DNA from 2 places in the Paenibacillus sp. FSL H7-0323 genome. Region 2 is predicted to be linked to the other one. Evidence: predicted binding sites of a transcription regulator. Region 2 holds the regulator's gene; the other holds the start of a gene.
What was found. Region 2 encodes LexA, which represses DNA repair genes until DNA is damaged. Its sites were predicted from a motif close to CGAACATATGTTCG; they were not measured.
Positions count from the first base shown of each region.

Region 1 (7,348 bases), 290 kb from region 2:
TGATGGTATGTCGGAACTGGGCCGGCAATTGAAAGAGGCACGTCTGCAAAAAGGGATGAGTCTTGACGATGTCCAGGAAGTAACAAAAATTCGCAAAAAGTATTTGGAAGCCATCGAGTCTGGAGACTACAAGGTGCTTCCAGGAAGTTTTTATGTGAGGGCGTTTATCAAAACGTATGCAGAAGCAGTAGGCATGAGTCCTGACGAACTGCTCGAGGAGCATGGGAACGTACCTGCACCACCCGCAGACACGACCATGGAGACGGTGATTCAAAAGCGCAGCCGTAGACCCGAAACCGAACGGAATGCAAAATGGCTGCCAACGGTGCTGATGTGGACATTCCCTATATTGATTATTGTGGTGATTTACATTTATGCTTCTAGTTTAAACAAAGCAGACCCTGATCAAGTTGATCAAACAAATATCACCAATAATGTGCAGGATCCTAATACAGCACAAACATCTCCACCCGCATCAGGAGGCGGTGTAGTAGCGCCTACTTCCTCGGCAGGTGCAGAAGCAACTACTGAGCCAACTACGGCGCCTACGCCAACACCGACACCAACGCCGTCTCCTCAATCGATCACAGTTACACCAGATGGGAAGTCAGGCAAAACAACGAAATTTAAGGTTACAGCTCCTGCCGGAAGCGAAGTTAAGGTTGAGATTGTTGCATCCGGAGTAAGCTGGCTTGAAGTTTACAAAGGCGAAAACTCTAAAGGTGAAAAACTCTCCTTCGGAAATACTGCAGCAGGAGAAACTATGAGCTTCGTTCTTGGTAGTGAGGGCATGTATATTAAGTCTGGGTATTCCCCAGCAACTGAAATTACCGTAAATGGTCAAGTAATCACGGATGAGAAGACGTCCTCACGTCTCCTGCTTAATCTTGACGACGGTTCTGGAAGTGAAGGTACCCAAAGTGACGGGACAGGCGAATAACAAATAGGATGTATAGACTTTGGCTTTAGGGAGAACATAAGACTGTTTTCAGTTTTAGCCAAAGTGAGGTGTACATCTTATGACAGTTAGCTGGATTGTAGCTGGCCTTGGGGTTGTTGTCAGTCTCATCGGATACTATTTGACACCAGGTGCTTGGGGATACGGAATTCTCGGATTCGGTATTGCACATATTGTGCTAGGAATTCTGGATATGTTTCGTAATCCGGTCCGAAGCAGATAGAAGCTGTAGAAATGAACGTCTCCAACGGCGTACTTCCGGTGGAGACGTGTTTCTACCCTTTGAACCAAACTCACTCGAAGGAAAAGCTCCACTTAGTGGGGCTGTTTTCTATGTCGGGTGAGCTACATAATGATTTATCCAAAATTAGACTTAATAGTACCATTCTCTTATAATAGTAGCAGACTAATTGTATAAAGGACGTGGAGTTTAATGAGTTCAGAATGTTCATTTGATATTGTATCCAAAATGGATATGCAGGAGTTAACGAATGCTATTCACCAAACAGAGAAAGAGATCGATAACCGCTTTGATTTTAAGAACAGCAAAAGCAGTCTGAAGCTGGAGAAAGACGCACTTATAATCGCCTCTGAAGACGAATATAAGCTCAACGCTGTTATTGATATTTTACAATCAAAGATGGTGAAAAGAGGCATTACCCTAAAAAATCTGGATTTCGGTAAAGTAGAACCGGCTTCCCTGGGATCTGTACGTCAACGTTTAGGGCTTAAGCAAGGCATTGATCAGGAGAATGCGAAAAAGATTAATATTCTGATCCGTGATTCAAAATTAAAGGTGAAGAGCCAGATCCAAGGGGATCAAATTCGTGTGACCGGTAAGAGCCGCGACGATTTGCAGCAGATTATTCAGATCTTGCGTAAAGCTGATTTGCCGCTGGATCTACAATTCATGAACATGAAATAGAATTTTGTGCCCCGCAGTGCTTATTAGTACTAACAACGCGGGGTGCTTTCTGTTTTTTTGACACCTATTTATTGCTATAATATACTTGCTTAAGTAGAAATGGATTAGCCTGATTTAGGCAATTTGTATGAACGATTTAGGGGAGGAAAACTTCAGTGAATTTGCCCAACCGCATCACGCTAGCTCGTATTTGCCTGATCCCGATTATGATGTTTTTTTTACTGGTGGATTTCAGTTTTTATCCAGAACCGATACATTGGGGCTCGTTTCAGCTATCTGTTAATCATTTGGTAGCAGCTGTAATCTTTTTGCTTGCGGCCAGCACGGATGGAATAGACGGCTACATTGCTAGGAAATATAATATGGTCACCAATCTCGGTAAACTCCTTGATCCACTTGCGGACAAACTGCTGGTATCTGCAGTTCTGATTTCACTTGTGGAGCTGGGCAGATGCGATTCATGGATTGCTATTGTAATCATCAGTCGTGAGTTTGCAGTCACCGGACTTCGCCAGATTGCATTGCTAGAGGGAAAAGTGGTTGCCGCCAGCAAATGGGGCAAGATAAAGACGGTTGTACAAATTGTTGCGATCTCACTGCTGTTGTTGAATAATTTCCCATTTCAATTTGTCAGTATTCCTGTAGACGATATTGCTATTTGGGCCGCAGCGCTGATCACTATTTATTCTGGAATTGATTATTTTGTGAAGAATAAGGATCTGCTACAGCTGCATAATGCGTAAGCATGTAAGCTGGATATACAAGGAAAGGTAATAGGTGAAGCACCTATTACCTTTTTTGAAATCCAAAAGCAGTGTACCTACATTATAACGAGGAGGCGAAAGCCAGGTATGAGAGCGGAGATTATTGCAGTAGGGACAGAGCTTTTGCTCGGTCAAATCGTGAATAGTAATGCCCAGTTTTTGTCTATCGAGCTAGCTGCCATCGGAATCGATGTATACTTTCAAACCGTTGTCGGTGATAACAGCAGCCGTCTGCAGCAAGCCATCGAGATCGCTCAGAGTCGGGCCGACGTTATTATCTTTACGGGCGGAATTGGCCCCACTGAGGATGATCTGACTAAAGATGCACTGGCTGCATCGCTAGGTAGAACGCTCCATATTGATCGTTTGGCGATGGATCATGTACAACGTTTCTTTGATGATCGTAAGATCGTTATGACCGAAAATAACCGCAAACAGGCACTTATAATTGAAGGAACTACACCGTTGCCGAATGAAATCGGTCTTGCGGTTGGGATTGCTTTTGAGCATGAGAAGAAATATTATATTGTGCTTCCAGGTCCACCTCGTGAGATGAAACCGATGTTCGTAGATAAAGCAGTACCGTGGCTACAGCAGCACGCCTTGACGAACGAAACACCGCTTTATTCAAAAATGCTCAAATTTGCCGGCATCGGAGAATCACTGCTGGAGGACAAGCTCATCGAACTGATTCGCAGTCAGACTGATCCAACGATTGCTCCGTATGCCAAAGAGGGAGAGGTAACTGTTCGTATTTCGACAAAGGCCCCTTCTGAGCATGAAGCTACAAAAAAGCTGGAGATACTGGAACAACAAATCAAGGAGATTTTGCCGGAACATTTGTATGCGAACATTGATGTGCCGCTGGAGCAATTGATTGTGGATTGGATGGCGGATGCCGGTCTGACCTTAAGTGCGGCAGAGAGCTGCACCGGAGGTTTGCTGATGGAGAGCATAACAAATATTCCAGGCAGTGCATCGATGTTTGCCGGCGGAATCGTCTGCTATTCGAATGACCTAAAGAAAAAGCTACTGAATGCGCCAAGTGCTTATTTGGAGGGACCCAATGCTCCTGGAGCCGTAAGTCGAGAAGTTGCCGAGGTGTTGGCTGACCAAGTGAGAATGATTGCAGACAGCGATTTCGGCTTATCTGTTACGGGTGTGGCTGGACCGGGTTATTCTGAGCGCAAGCCTGTTGGACTTGTATTTATCGGCTTGGCTGAACGGGGACGTAAGACAGAGGTCTATGAGCTTAATCTTAAAGGTACACGGGAAAATATCCGGTTGCGTACTGTAAAGGCTCTGCTGTATCGTCTGTGGCGGAGACTTGAGGAACGCAAGGTGGAGACACCTCTTGAGGGTTCAGACTTGTAATGGGAGATTAGCCCAGTTATAATAAACACATACGGAAGAACCGTGGCACTGAGATTTCTTTGCTGCGGTTTTTTGTATATTTGCAGAGATTTTGATCACGATGACTACTCATGATCATAAGTCGTTGATGTCCGGTGAAGTGGGGAATTTAATTAACTTCTATCTCCGGAGGGAGGCTTACAATAAAAGGGATAAATAACGCCCAAGACAAAAAAAACGAATGTATGTTCGAAAAAAAGCTTGGCAAGACCTTAAAAACACGTTATTATATTACTATAAACAGTGAAGGAAGTGGTCTGATTGTCAGATCGTCGTGCAGCGCTTGATATGGCGCTTCGTCAAATAGAAAAACAATTTGGTAAAGGTTCGGTAATGAAACTGGGAGAATCCACGCATATGCAAGTGGAAGTTGTACCTAGCGGATCTTTGGCACTTGATATTGCGTTAGGTATAGGCGGACTTCCAAAGGGACGTATTATTGAAGTATATGGACCGGAATCTTCAGGTAAAACAACAGTTGCTCTTCATGCTATTGCAGAAGTGCAAAGACAAGGCGGACAAGCTGCATTTATCGATGCCGAGCATGCGCTTGATCCGAAATATGCACGTAACTTGGGCGTAAATATCGATGAATTGCTGCTTTCTCAGCCAGACACGGGTGAACAAGCGCTGGAAATCGCCGAAGCACTTGTTCGTAGTGGAGCCGTTGATATTATTGTCGTTGACTCCGTTGCTGCTTTGGTACCTAAGGCTGAAATTGAAGGCGATATGGGTGATTCCCACGTCGGATTGCAGGCTCGCTTGATGTCTCAAGCACTTCGTAAGCTTTCTGGTGCCATTAGCAAATCCAATACGATCGCTATCTTTATCAACCAGCTTCGTGAGAAGATCGGTGTTATGTTCGGTAACCCTGAGACAACTCCGGGTGGTCGTGCATTGAAATTCTACTCTTCTGTACGTTTAGATGTACGTCGCGTAGAGAGCATCAAGATGGGGAACGATGTGGTTGGTAACCGTACTAAGATCAAGATTGTGAAGAATAAAGTAGCTCCTCCATTTAAACAGGCTGATGTTGATATTATGTATGGTGAAGGGATTTCCAAAGAGGGAAGTCTTGTAGATATCGGTACTGAAATGGATATCGTGAATAAGAGTGGTGCATGGTATTCCTACGAAGGCGAGCGTCTCGGTCAAGGCCGTGAGAATGCTAAACAGTTTTTGAAGGAACATCAGGATATTGCCCTTATTATTGAGAATAAGATCCGTGAAGCAAGTAATTTATCCACTATTGTTGCTGCGCCGAAGAATGAAGATATTATTGCAGAGCAAGAAGAAGAAGAGAAATTGCTTCTCGAAATCGAATAGTATATTAAGCAATAGGACGCCCTGTGATTGATTGTTGCAGGGTGTCTTTTCTTAACAAGTAACGAAAGTAAGACGATAACCGATCTATTGCTACGAGGTGACAAACAACTATGGTAATACAACTGGATTTTGAAGCAGAAGAACAAGATGAGCAGGTGTTATCTGATTTTCCTGAAGGAGAACTCTTAGAGATCACTAAAGTAGAACGTCAAAAGAAATCTGACCACCGTTATATCATACATTTCGGAGCATATAACATGACTGTGCACGAGGACGTCATGATTAAATATCGAATGATTACTGGTAATTCTTTTATGAAGGCTGATTTGGTTGAAATTGTTGTAGCTGATGAGCGTCAACGAGCTTATGTAGAAGGCCTCCGTTATCTAGAACGTAAACCACGCACCGCTATAGAAATGACTCGCCGTTTACGCCAGAAGGAAATAGGAGAGACTATTATTGCGGAAGTGGTGCAGCGGCTGCAGGAGGAAAGACTTCTTGATGACCCTTTATATGCTAAGCAATGGGCAGAGCAACGAATAGCGAACCAGCGGAAAGGGAAGATGTGGATTCGACAAGAGCTACGTGAGAAAGGGATTGACAAAACCCTTATATCGGAAGCTTTGGAGAATATTACTCCTGAACAAGAGCTGGAGAGCGCACTCGAAACTGGGCGCAAGAAATGGAATCTCATCCGTGGAGAAGCTTCAGATAAGCGAAGAAAGACTGGAGCCTTCCTTATGCGCCGTGGATTTTCGGGCGATATGGTTCGCCAAGTGATCAATACTTTACTTGCGGAAGACAATTATGAAGGTGAAGATGAGGAGTTTTACTAGAATCACTGATTCTCTTGACATTAATGCGTATATCGACTCTCTTGACAATGTCTTTTTATAAATAATAAAATATAACATGAATCGGCATAAAATTAGAATCCTTTTTCCTTCCCAAAAAGGAGACTGTTTTAAACGGTTCACGTACAACTCATATGAAATGTAATCGCCGGATAAGGCGGGCAGTGTGCATGTGCAGCATGTGCAGTATGGCAATCGGTTGTTTACCGGTTTTTTGTATGGTGATGAACGGATAGTTAAACAACTGCACAATTCCCAGGGATATACCTTGGAGAGGAACCAACGAGGAGGTGAACAGATGCTGGAATCATGGATCTGGGTCATTATCGTTCTCGTTGTAGCTGCAATATTCTTTGGGTTCGGTTATTTTATTCGTAAATCCCTTGCAGAAGCTAAAATCCAAAGCGCAGAAAGAGAAGCCGTTGTCATCGTTGAGAATGCGAAGAAGGACGCTGAGGCGCTGAAGAAAGAAACAGTATTGGAAGCTAAGGACGAAGTCCATAGAATCCGTACTGAAGCTGAGAAAGAAACTCGTGAACGTCGGAATGAAATCCAACGGCAAGAGAGACGTTTGCTGCAAAAGGAAGAATCTCTGGATAAAAAAATGGAATCGCTTGAAAGAAAAGAAGAACAAGTAGCTAACAAAGAGAAACGAATTGATGAAACCCAACAGCAAATTGATGTTATTTACAAAAACCAAGTCACTGAATTGGAACGTATCTCCAATTTAAGCATCGAAGATGCAAGAAGTATCATTCTTAGCAATGTTGAGCAAGAAGTTCGCCATGAAACGGCACAAATGATCAAAGAAATTGAACAGCAGGCGAAAGAAGAAGCGGATAAGAAATCCCGTGAAATCATCACACTCGCTATCCAACGCTGTGCAGCTGATCACGTAGCGGAAACAACGGTTTCAGTTGTTACGTTGCCGAATGAAGAGATGAAAGGTCGGATTATCGGTCGTGAAGGCCGTAATATTCGTGCTTTGGAAACTCTTACAGGTATCGACCTCATTATTGATGATACGCCGGAAGCAGTTATTTTGTCAGGATTTGATCCAATCCGCCGTGAAGTGGCCCGTACGGCACTTGAGAAATTGGTGGCTGAT
Region 1 is NZ_JBBODB010000001.1:2,121,065-2,128,412, reverse strand. Features, by position in the region: gene MHH89_RS09625 (helix-turn-helix domain-containing protein) at 8-940, shown strand; gene MHH89_RS09620 (hypothetical protein) at 1,020-1,181, shown strand; gene MHH89_RS09615 (YajQ family cyclic di-GMP-binding protein) at 1,392-1,883, shown strand; gene pgsA (CDP-diacylglycerol--glycerol-3-phosphate 3-phosphatidyltransferase) at 2,039-2,626, shown strand; gene MHH89_RS09605 (competence/damage-inducible protein A) at 2,735-4,021, shown strand; gene recA (recombinase RecA) at 4,322-5,386, shown strand; gene MHH89_RS09595 (regulatory protein RecX) at 5,497-6,222, shown strand; gene rny (ribonuclease Y) at 6,539-7,348, shown strand, end outside.
Region 1: a site for LexA is predicted at 4,239-4,252, ahead of recA (recombinase RecA). Genes of this name have one in related genera too.

Region 2 (7,348 bases):
GGCTTCAGATGTTCTAATGAGATATAAAATGCTTCAATATTCTGACCCGCCAATGTAGTACCCATTGGTTCAATTGTTCCGGAAATCATAACCGGCAATGTGATGCCAGTCTTTTCAAAAGCATTACGAATACCAATACTTCCAGCTTTAACGTTAAGTGTATCTTGAGAGGTCTCCAGCAGCAAAACATCTACTTTACCGTCGATCAATGCCACTGCTTGTTCCTCATAGCTATCAACTAACTCTTGGAAAGTAACGCCTCCAGTTACTGAGAGCGTTTTTGTTGTTGGACCCATAGCCCCCACGACGTATCGCGGACGGTCAGGTGTGTCATATTTGTCTACTGCTCTGCGAGCCAACTCTGCTGCCGCTAGATTGATCTCACGTGCCCGCTGAGGAATATCATATTCAGCTAGCACAACAGAGGTTGCACCAAATGTGTTAGTCTCAATGAGATCAGCCCCTGCTTCGAGGTACTGCTCATGAATCGTCTGAATGACTTCTGGACGTGTTAATACCAGCATTTCATTACAGCCGTCCAGCTCATCGCCTCCAAAATCTTCTCCAGTAAGAGGCACCTGTTGGATCATCGTGCCCATTGCGCCATCAAGGATCAAAATCCTTTGTTGTAAGCTTTCCTCAAGTGTATATTTAGCCAACTAATAGTCCCCCCAGTAAAACATTAGAGTAAGTTTAGCAGAATAAAGGAATTTCGAAAAGCCTTCCTTTCCACTCTGCTTTATCTGTTATTGCTCAGTAACCTTTGCGAACCTTTGAATCATGGTTTCACAGACAGCTCTTTGCTAGGCATAGAGTGCTGTGTCCGGGCTGTCACATGTGAAGTGACATTATATTGTCCTTCCTTTTCAAGGGTCCCTTCTGCTTGATAGACTCCTTTACCAATTAGCTTTCCCTTAAGCTCTATTTTCTGTCCCTCATCATTTTTATTCACAATTTCGAACAGAACCTCTTTTGCATCATCTACTGCCTCGTTATCTTGGGTCACCACAGCTTCAAAGGTTACCTTTTGATTTACAACAACTTCTTCAGGACTCCATTGTAGTTCGACTTTGATAGGTTCCATAGACATGTTCATATTCATGTTATGTATTTCTGAATGCTTGGTTCCATTTGAAGAACATCCACCTAGTACTAGAAGTGTTGCACCTAATAATACAGCGACTAATTTCTTCGATCTCATCATTCGGAGCCCTCCCAATCATTATCGAATAATAAAAATCTACCAATTCATGTTATACATCTCCATCTATTATACACATTATTATTGGTTTTTCAGTATTTTGCATCAATTCCGCATTAGTCTTGTGACTTAAATCATTTACTTAAAAATCTAATGAAATCCTTATGTTAGTATGTATGTACAGAAAAGCAGCGAGTTTCTTAGGATCTCAGAAACTCGCTGCTTTTATAAAGTCTTTATATTGGAGCTAATAGCTCTGTATATCTTACAAGGATTGAACTAGTGGAAGAAGTTCCTCAAGGTGATTGATTTCATGATCCGGATGAATATCAAGACTAGGTGCTCTACCTTTTCTATTAATCCAGACCGCGGTCAACCCTGCTGCCAGCCCCCCACGGATATCCGTTGTCAGCTTATCGCCGACCATAACCGCTTGCTCAGGCGTTACATCAAGAAGCTCTAAAGCATGCAGGAAAATTTCCTTATCCGGTTTGCCTTTACCAAAGCTTCCGGAAATCACAATATGATCAAAGAAAGGAATTAACTCGGGCACACCATCTAGTTTCTCTTGTTGCAGTGCAGGACAGCCGTTCGTAAGTAGCAAAAGCTTCACTTGACCCCGTAACTGTTCCAGTACATGCATTGTTTCTTCATAGATGTATGGACGTTTTCTGCGCTCTGCTGCGAATTTAGTTGCCAAGGTCTCAGCTAGTGCTTCGTCTTCCACCCCTAACACTGCAAGTCCGCGACGCCAAGACTCTTTACGATATACCGGTGCAAGCTGCTCCAATTGACGGAATTCTGGCTGTTCACCTGCCGTAAAGTTAGCCCAGAGTGCTTCATAAGGATTAATTCCGATCATCTTTGTAAATGGGAACGTCTCATAAGATTCATACAAGCTACTTGCTTCCTTACGAACTGCAACTTCTAGTTCTTGTGGATCGATCGTATCCCCGGCGGCTTCACAAGCAGAACGAAATGCTTCTTCGACGCTCCGATCATCCCACAGCAATGTATCATCAAGGTCAAATAGTACAGCAGAAATTGGCATTACAGGTCTCCCTCTCCCTTTAACTGGTCTAGTTCTATTCGTGAACTACTTCAATGTTGTGAGCTTTAGCAAATGCTTCTAATCGTGTACTCATCGCATTAGTATCATAGCGATTCATAAGTTTTGTGAAAATCCATTTCGTACGTTTCCCTTTGTGCTTAATGACTACAGCTCCACGCGAAAGGGTGATTTTCTCAATATCTGCAGCTGGAAGTCCGCGTTCGCGATTGAATTTAATAGTGGACAGTCTTGCTTTTTCCACCTTCAAGTACGGACGACGGAAGAACAATAGCGCTGCCAGCAAATAGTACAGTACTACTCCCAGCCAATTAGCCAGCATGCCATTACCTTTGGCCTGATCAATAGAACCAACTACCCAAAACATAGTGCCAAGTATCACTAACACTACCGGAAATGCAATGTTGCGACCTTTAAAGACTTCGGCATTCTGGGTAGGAGATTTAGAGGCATAAATCGTATCCTTGCCTTGCTTCTTTCTTTGCTTGTTGATTTGCTGTGTGTTGCGTTGAACCATTCTTTCCCAAGAACGGGCCATGTGCGTTCCCCCTAGTCATCCTGAAATATCTATGAAAAGGAACAGCGAGCTAATGTTTAAGCCCCTTGTTACCTTGTTCATGCTCATCGTTATCTACTACTTCAATAGTATTTAATTGTGCTCGGAAGTTATTGCGGATATTCCCCAGGTAAATTTCACGAAGCTTGGCGCGTTCCGCCACTTCCTCTTGATTAAGGCCTACGCTCTTCTGTTTGCGTGCCAATTCGTTAATTCGCGCGACCAACTCATCAATATTCAATACTTTCCCTCCCCCTATAAATTAATTCTAACTCTGCCATGAGAAAAAGAGCTTGTCAAGGTCTACTCCCTGCAAGCTCTACTGGTCATTCTATTATGTTCTCAGAAAATTAATAAATAGGTAAAGTAAGTATGTCTCCAGCGTTAATTTGACTACTCTTAATCCCACTTGAACGTTTAATTCCTTCTATATAAACAACTGTCTTCATATCAGCTGGTTTATTCTTAAGGGCAATACTCCATAGTGTATCTCCACGTTCAACCACAATCCGCTTCTCTTCCTTCATTATAGTCGTCGATCCTGCAAATACATTTCCCACTACTGTTAGGCCAGATAATACTAGCACGAAAATCAATATTAACTTAATAAAGAAATCTTGACGGAACAACGAAATCATCCCTCCAAGCAAACGTTCCGTTATCTCTTTCACCTTAGCGGAATTACGGGCAACGTCATTATGTCCTATAGATTCAACCACTGGGGCCTTATCGTAGATGCTGCGGTATGTACTGTATTTTAGCATAATCATCATCCTCCAAACACTTGTTCTTACTTTCGAATTTATAATAACACGAACATGTGTTTTGTTCAATACTATTTCAGAACAATTGTTCTCTTTTTTTCGAGAGACTCAAACGGTTCATTTTATTATCATTCATCTACCATTTTTTAACTCTAGCAGATTAATATTTATAATAGTTAGAACTTATGTTTGTGCGAACGGTAGTTCTATGTTATAATTTTCCCAAACATTACTATATGGGGTTGATTCCAATGTCAAAGATTTCAAGTCGCCAGCTGGCGATCCTGGAATTTATACGAAGCGAAGTCCGCAGCAAGGGTTATCCACCTTCCGTCCGGGAAATTGGAGAAGCTGTTGGCCTTGCTTCCAGCTCCACAGTTCACGGTCATTTGGACCGGCTTGAGAAGAAGGGACTTATTCGTCGAGATCCAACGAAGCCACGTGCAATAGAATTACTAGGCCAAGAGGATTCAGAGAATGTTCACCAATTCGCGCAGACCATCTCACGGATTCCTGTCGTAGGTAAAGTTACCGCCGGGGTACCTATCACTGCTACAGAGAATATCGAAGACTACTTCCCACTTCCTACTCACTATGTAGGTGACAACAAAGTATTTATGCTGTCTGTCATGGGTGATAGTATGGTTGACGCAGGCATTATGAATGGTGACTATGTGATTGTTCGCCAACAACAAACAGCGGACAACGGAGATATCGTTGTAGCCATGACCGAAGAAGATGAAGCAACCGTTAAGACCTTTTACAAGGAACGTGATCATATACGGCTTCAGCCGGAGAATCCAGCTTATGAGCCGCTTCGCCTTAATCGCGTAACTATTCTCGGAAGAGTCATCGGATTGTTTCGAGATATCCACTAAGTATGCACTTCTAACATAAAAGGCTGTTCCGCATATGCGGAACAGCCTTTTTTCTACGTTTTTTTGCTTTTCCAACCACTTACGAACATTTGTTCCCAATGGCTAAAATGGCCATTTTCTATGAATAACCCTTTAGGCGTTCTGCTCATATCCTAATTAGAAAGGAGTGTTGCGTATAATGCCCAACTACCGAATTATTGTAGATCTGACCCAACGAATGTTATATCTTCTGGACAATGATATTGTGATTAGAGGTTACCCTGTCGGCATCGGTAAGATGTTAACCCAATCCCCAGTGGGTGAATTCACTATTATTAACAAACAACCCGACCCAGGGGGTCCCTTCGGTGTGTTTTGGATGGGACTGTCTAAACCACACTACGGAATTCATGGAAACAATGACCCTTCCTCCATTGGGAAAGAGGTGTCCCACGGCTGCATCCGGATGTACAACGAGGATGTGTTAGCACTCGCTGCTATTGTCCCTATAGGCACACGAGTAACGATAAGAAATTAAATTCGAATGGAGGCTCGGCAACCCCCAAATCACATTAAAAAATGGGGGTCATTACATAAGTAAGTATTTTTTCATTAGCATACTAGGAGTTTCGTGATTATATGTCGAATATTGTTAACAGGATTGCAAATTGAAAAGGATGTGTTTAGTTTGAATAATTCAAAAATTAGAACCCTCGTCGATTTTAAAGTCGATGCACTGGGTAAGCTGTCCGGTTTACTTTTAAATGATGAACAAGCTAGTGGAAAAAAAGTGAATTTGCTCACCTCTTTTGGCAGCATTCAGGGAATCGTCTCTCCAACCGTCTCCAACAAAGAGGATGTATTTGATTTAAAATCTTTGATGGATGATGTAATTGTAGACGAATACATATCTTATTTGGGAGCAGAACACCCTGATAAAAATTTCAGCTATAACTTTGTTGTCCTCAATGACGTTACTGTAAGACCTTATGCTAGTTATGGGACTCCGATCGAATACAAACAGCTGATTGTTTATACCGATCATATCACTGCCTTCAATTTTCTATAGGTTTTCATAATCATCTTAAAAAGCACCCTTGCAGCAACCCCCAATTTTGCATCATTTGCAGAATCGGAAGGTTTCTCTGGGTGCTTTTTTTGGGTTAATCGTGAAGCCGATCCTATAATTCCACGAATTTCCCTTTTAAAAGATACTAGTGGAGATCATTCAGGCATATCTTTCAATAAGCAACAATTTGAGTCTAATGAGATAACTAGGAGGTGTGATTATATGCTGATTATCTTGATGTACTTATTTGCTATTTTAGGAGTTGTTTTAATTCTAAGTGCCGCCATTATAAAATTGAAAACGCTATCTGCTTCATCTGAAATTTCTAAGCTAGTTAATGCGACCTCATCTTTTAACATCAGCTTCACCAAAACATTCATTCCCCCCAATCAATCTCACTTGATTGCACTTAACGAGCCTAATAAAAAATTGGCAATCGGTACCAAAAATCCGAAGAGTAACAAAAAAGCAGTAGCAAAGCTATACTCTTTTGATAATGTAATGGGATCCGAGATTGTGGTTAACGCACTCACCCTTTCAAAAGTCTCCAAAAGACATCAAAACAGCAAAACTACTGCAACAAGTGCAGATATTAACGTCCTTAAGGAAGCTGATGAAGAAGCTAATGTGATTGAAGAGCTTACGCTTAAAATATATATGAACAGCAAAGAAACGCCTGTGTATTGTATCTCCTTCTTGCCGGGTTTATTGCCTATTCAACAATCCGACAACCAGTACAAGGAAGCTTACTCCCAAGTACAACAATTACATGCACTGTTCAGGTCAATCGTATCTGAATAATTAAGTTGTTTTTTGCGCAATAAGATGTGTGAAAATAGCAACGTCCTTGTATGGAGATAAACTGCTTAACTTAAGCTCTAGCTCCACCATTTCTACATGCCATTGCTCATCCATTTTTATTTCATTATCCACAATATATCCGTAGATATTATGTATTCCGTATATACTTCTAATCTCATAACCACACTCCGCGAGCCATTCCACTAATTGATCTTTTGTATAGATGGTAATGTCTGTTTGAATAATGCCGCTATATTCCTGCGTGTTTCCAATACTGTCTATAGCCCCCATAGGATCTTTATTCATAACGGCTTTTTTCATCACTTTTGCCACTGGATTATGAGTTATAAGAGAAAGCATTCCGTTTTCATTTTGTTTTTTACTAATGTCCATTAACAATTGTTTTGGATCATCGAGATATTCAAGCACATTATGGCAAAAAATCCAGTCATATCCGTCCGCTAATACATCTGCATCTTGTAGCGTTGCCGATCTAAAGGCTATGTTAAGACCGTCTTTACATGCAGACTCTTGCGCAATGACTATCATCTCTGGAGTCGGATCTATCCCTGTAACTGTATAACCTTTTTTTGCGAATTCACGACTGGTTATCCCAAAACCACAGCCGATATCTAAAATAGATTGAACCTCTTCAGAGCTGCAGTGATTGTCAATTTGCTGCCAAGCGGAATGATAAAACAATCTCCCCCAAGGCATTTTAATGTAGTTTAAATAAGAATCCATTGATCTAGCAAAAGCCTTTGATGTAGACGCCATATCGCCATACCCCCATTTGTTTTCGACATAAAAAAATCTAAAATTGCACACTAAACCCATCAAACTGGTGAATGCCCGTACCATGTGCCACTACCTTTTGCTCACGTAACTCACGAACCGCCTTTTTGACCTCTTGTAAAATAGATGGATCTAAACCCAGTGTATTATGAGAACCGAATACTTGGGTAACTCCTGGAATTTCCGTAATCTTTTCTAAGGAGGCCACTAAATCAACCGGACTAGTCGAAGGGTAA
Region 2 is NZ_JBBODB010000001.1:1,826,564-1,833,911, forward strand. Features, by position in the region: gene metH (methionine synthase) at 1-599, opposite strand, end outside; gene MHH89_RS08375 (FixH family protein) at 779-1,204, opposite strand; gene MHH89_RS08380 (HAD family hydrolase) at 1,467-2,252, opposite strand; gene MHH89_RS08385 (hypothetical protein) at 2,287-2,808, opposite strand; gene MHH89_RS08390 (DUF896 domain-containing protein) at 2,858-3,067, opposite strand; gene MHH89_RS08395 (LysM peptidoglycan-binding domain-containing protein) at 3,177-3,590, opposite strand; gene lexA (transcriptional repressor LexA) at 3,842-4,468, shown strand; gene MHH89_RS08405 (L,D-transpeptidase) at 4,647-4,985, shown strand; gene MHH89_RS08410 (hypothetical protein) at 5,136-5,516, shown strand; gene MHH89_RS08415 (hypothetical protein) at 5,739-6,317, shown strand; gene MHH89_RS08420 (methyltransferase domain-containing protein) at 6,318-7,094, opposite strand; gene MHH89_RS08425 (MBL fold metallo-hydrolase) at 7,132-7,348, opposite strand, start outside.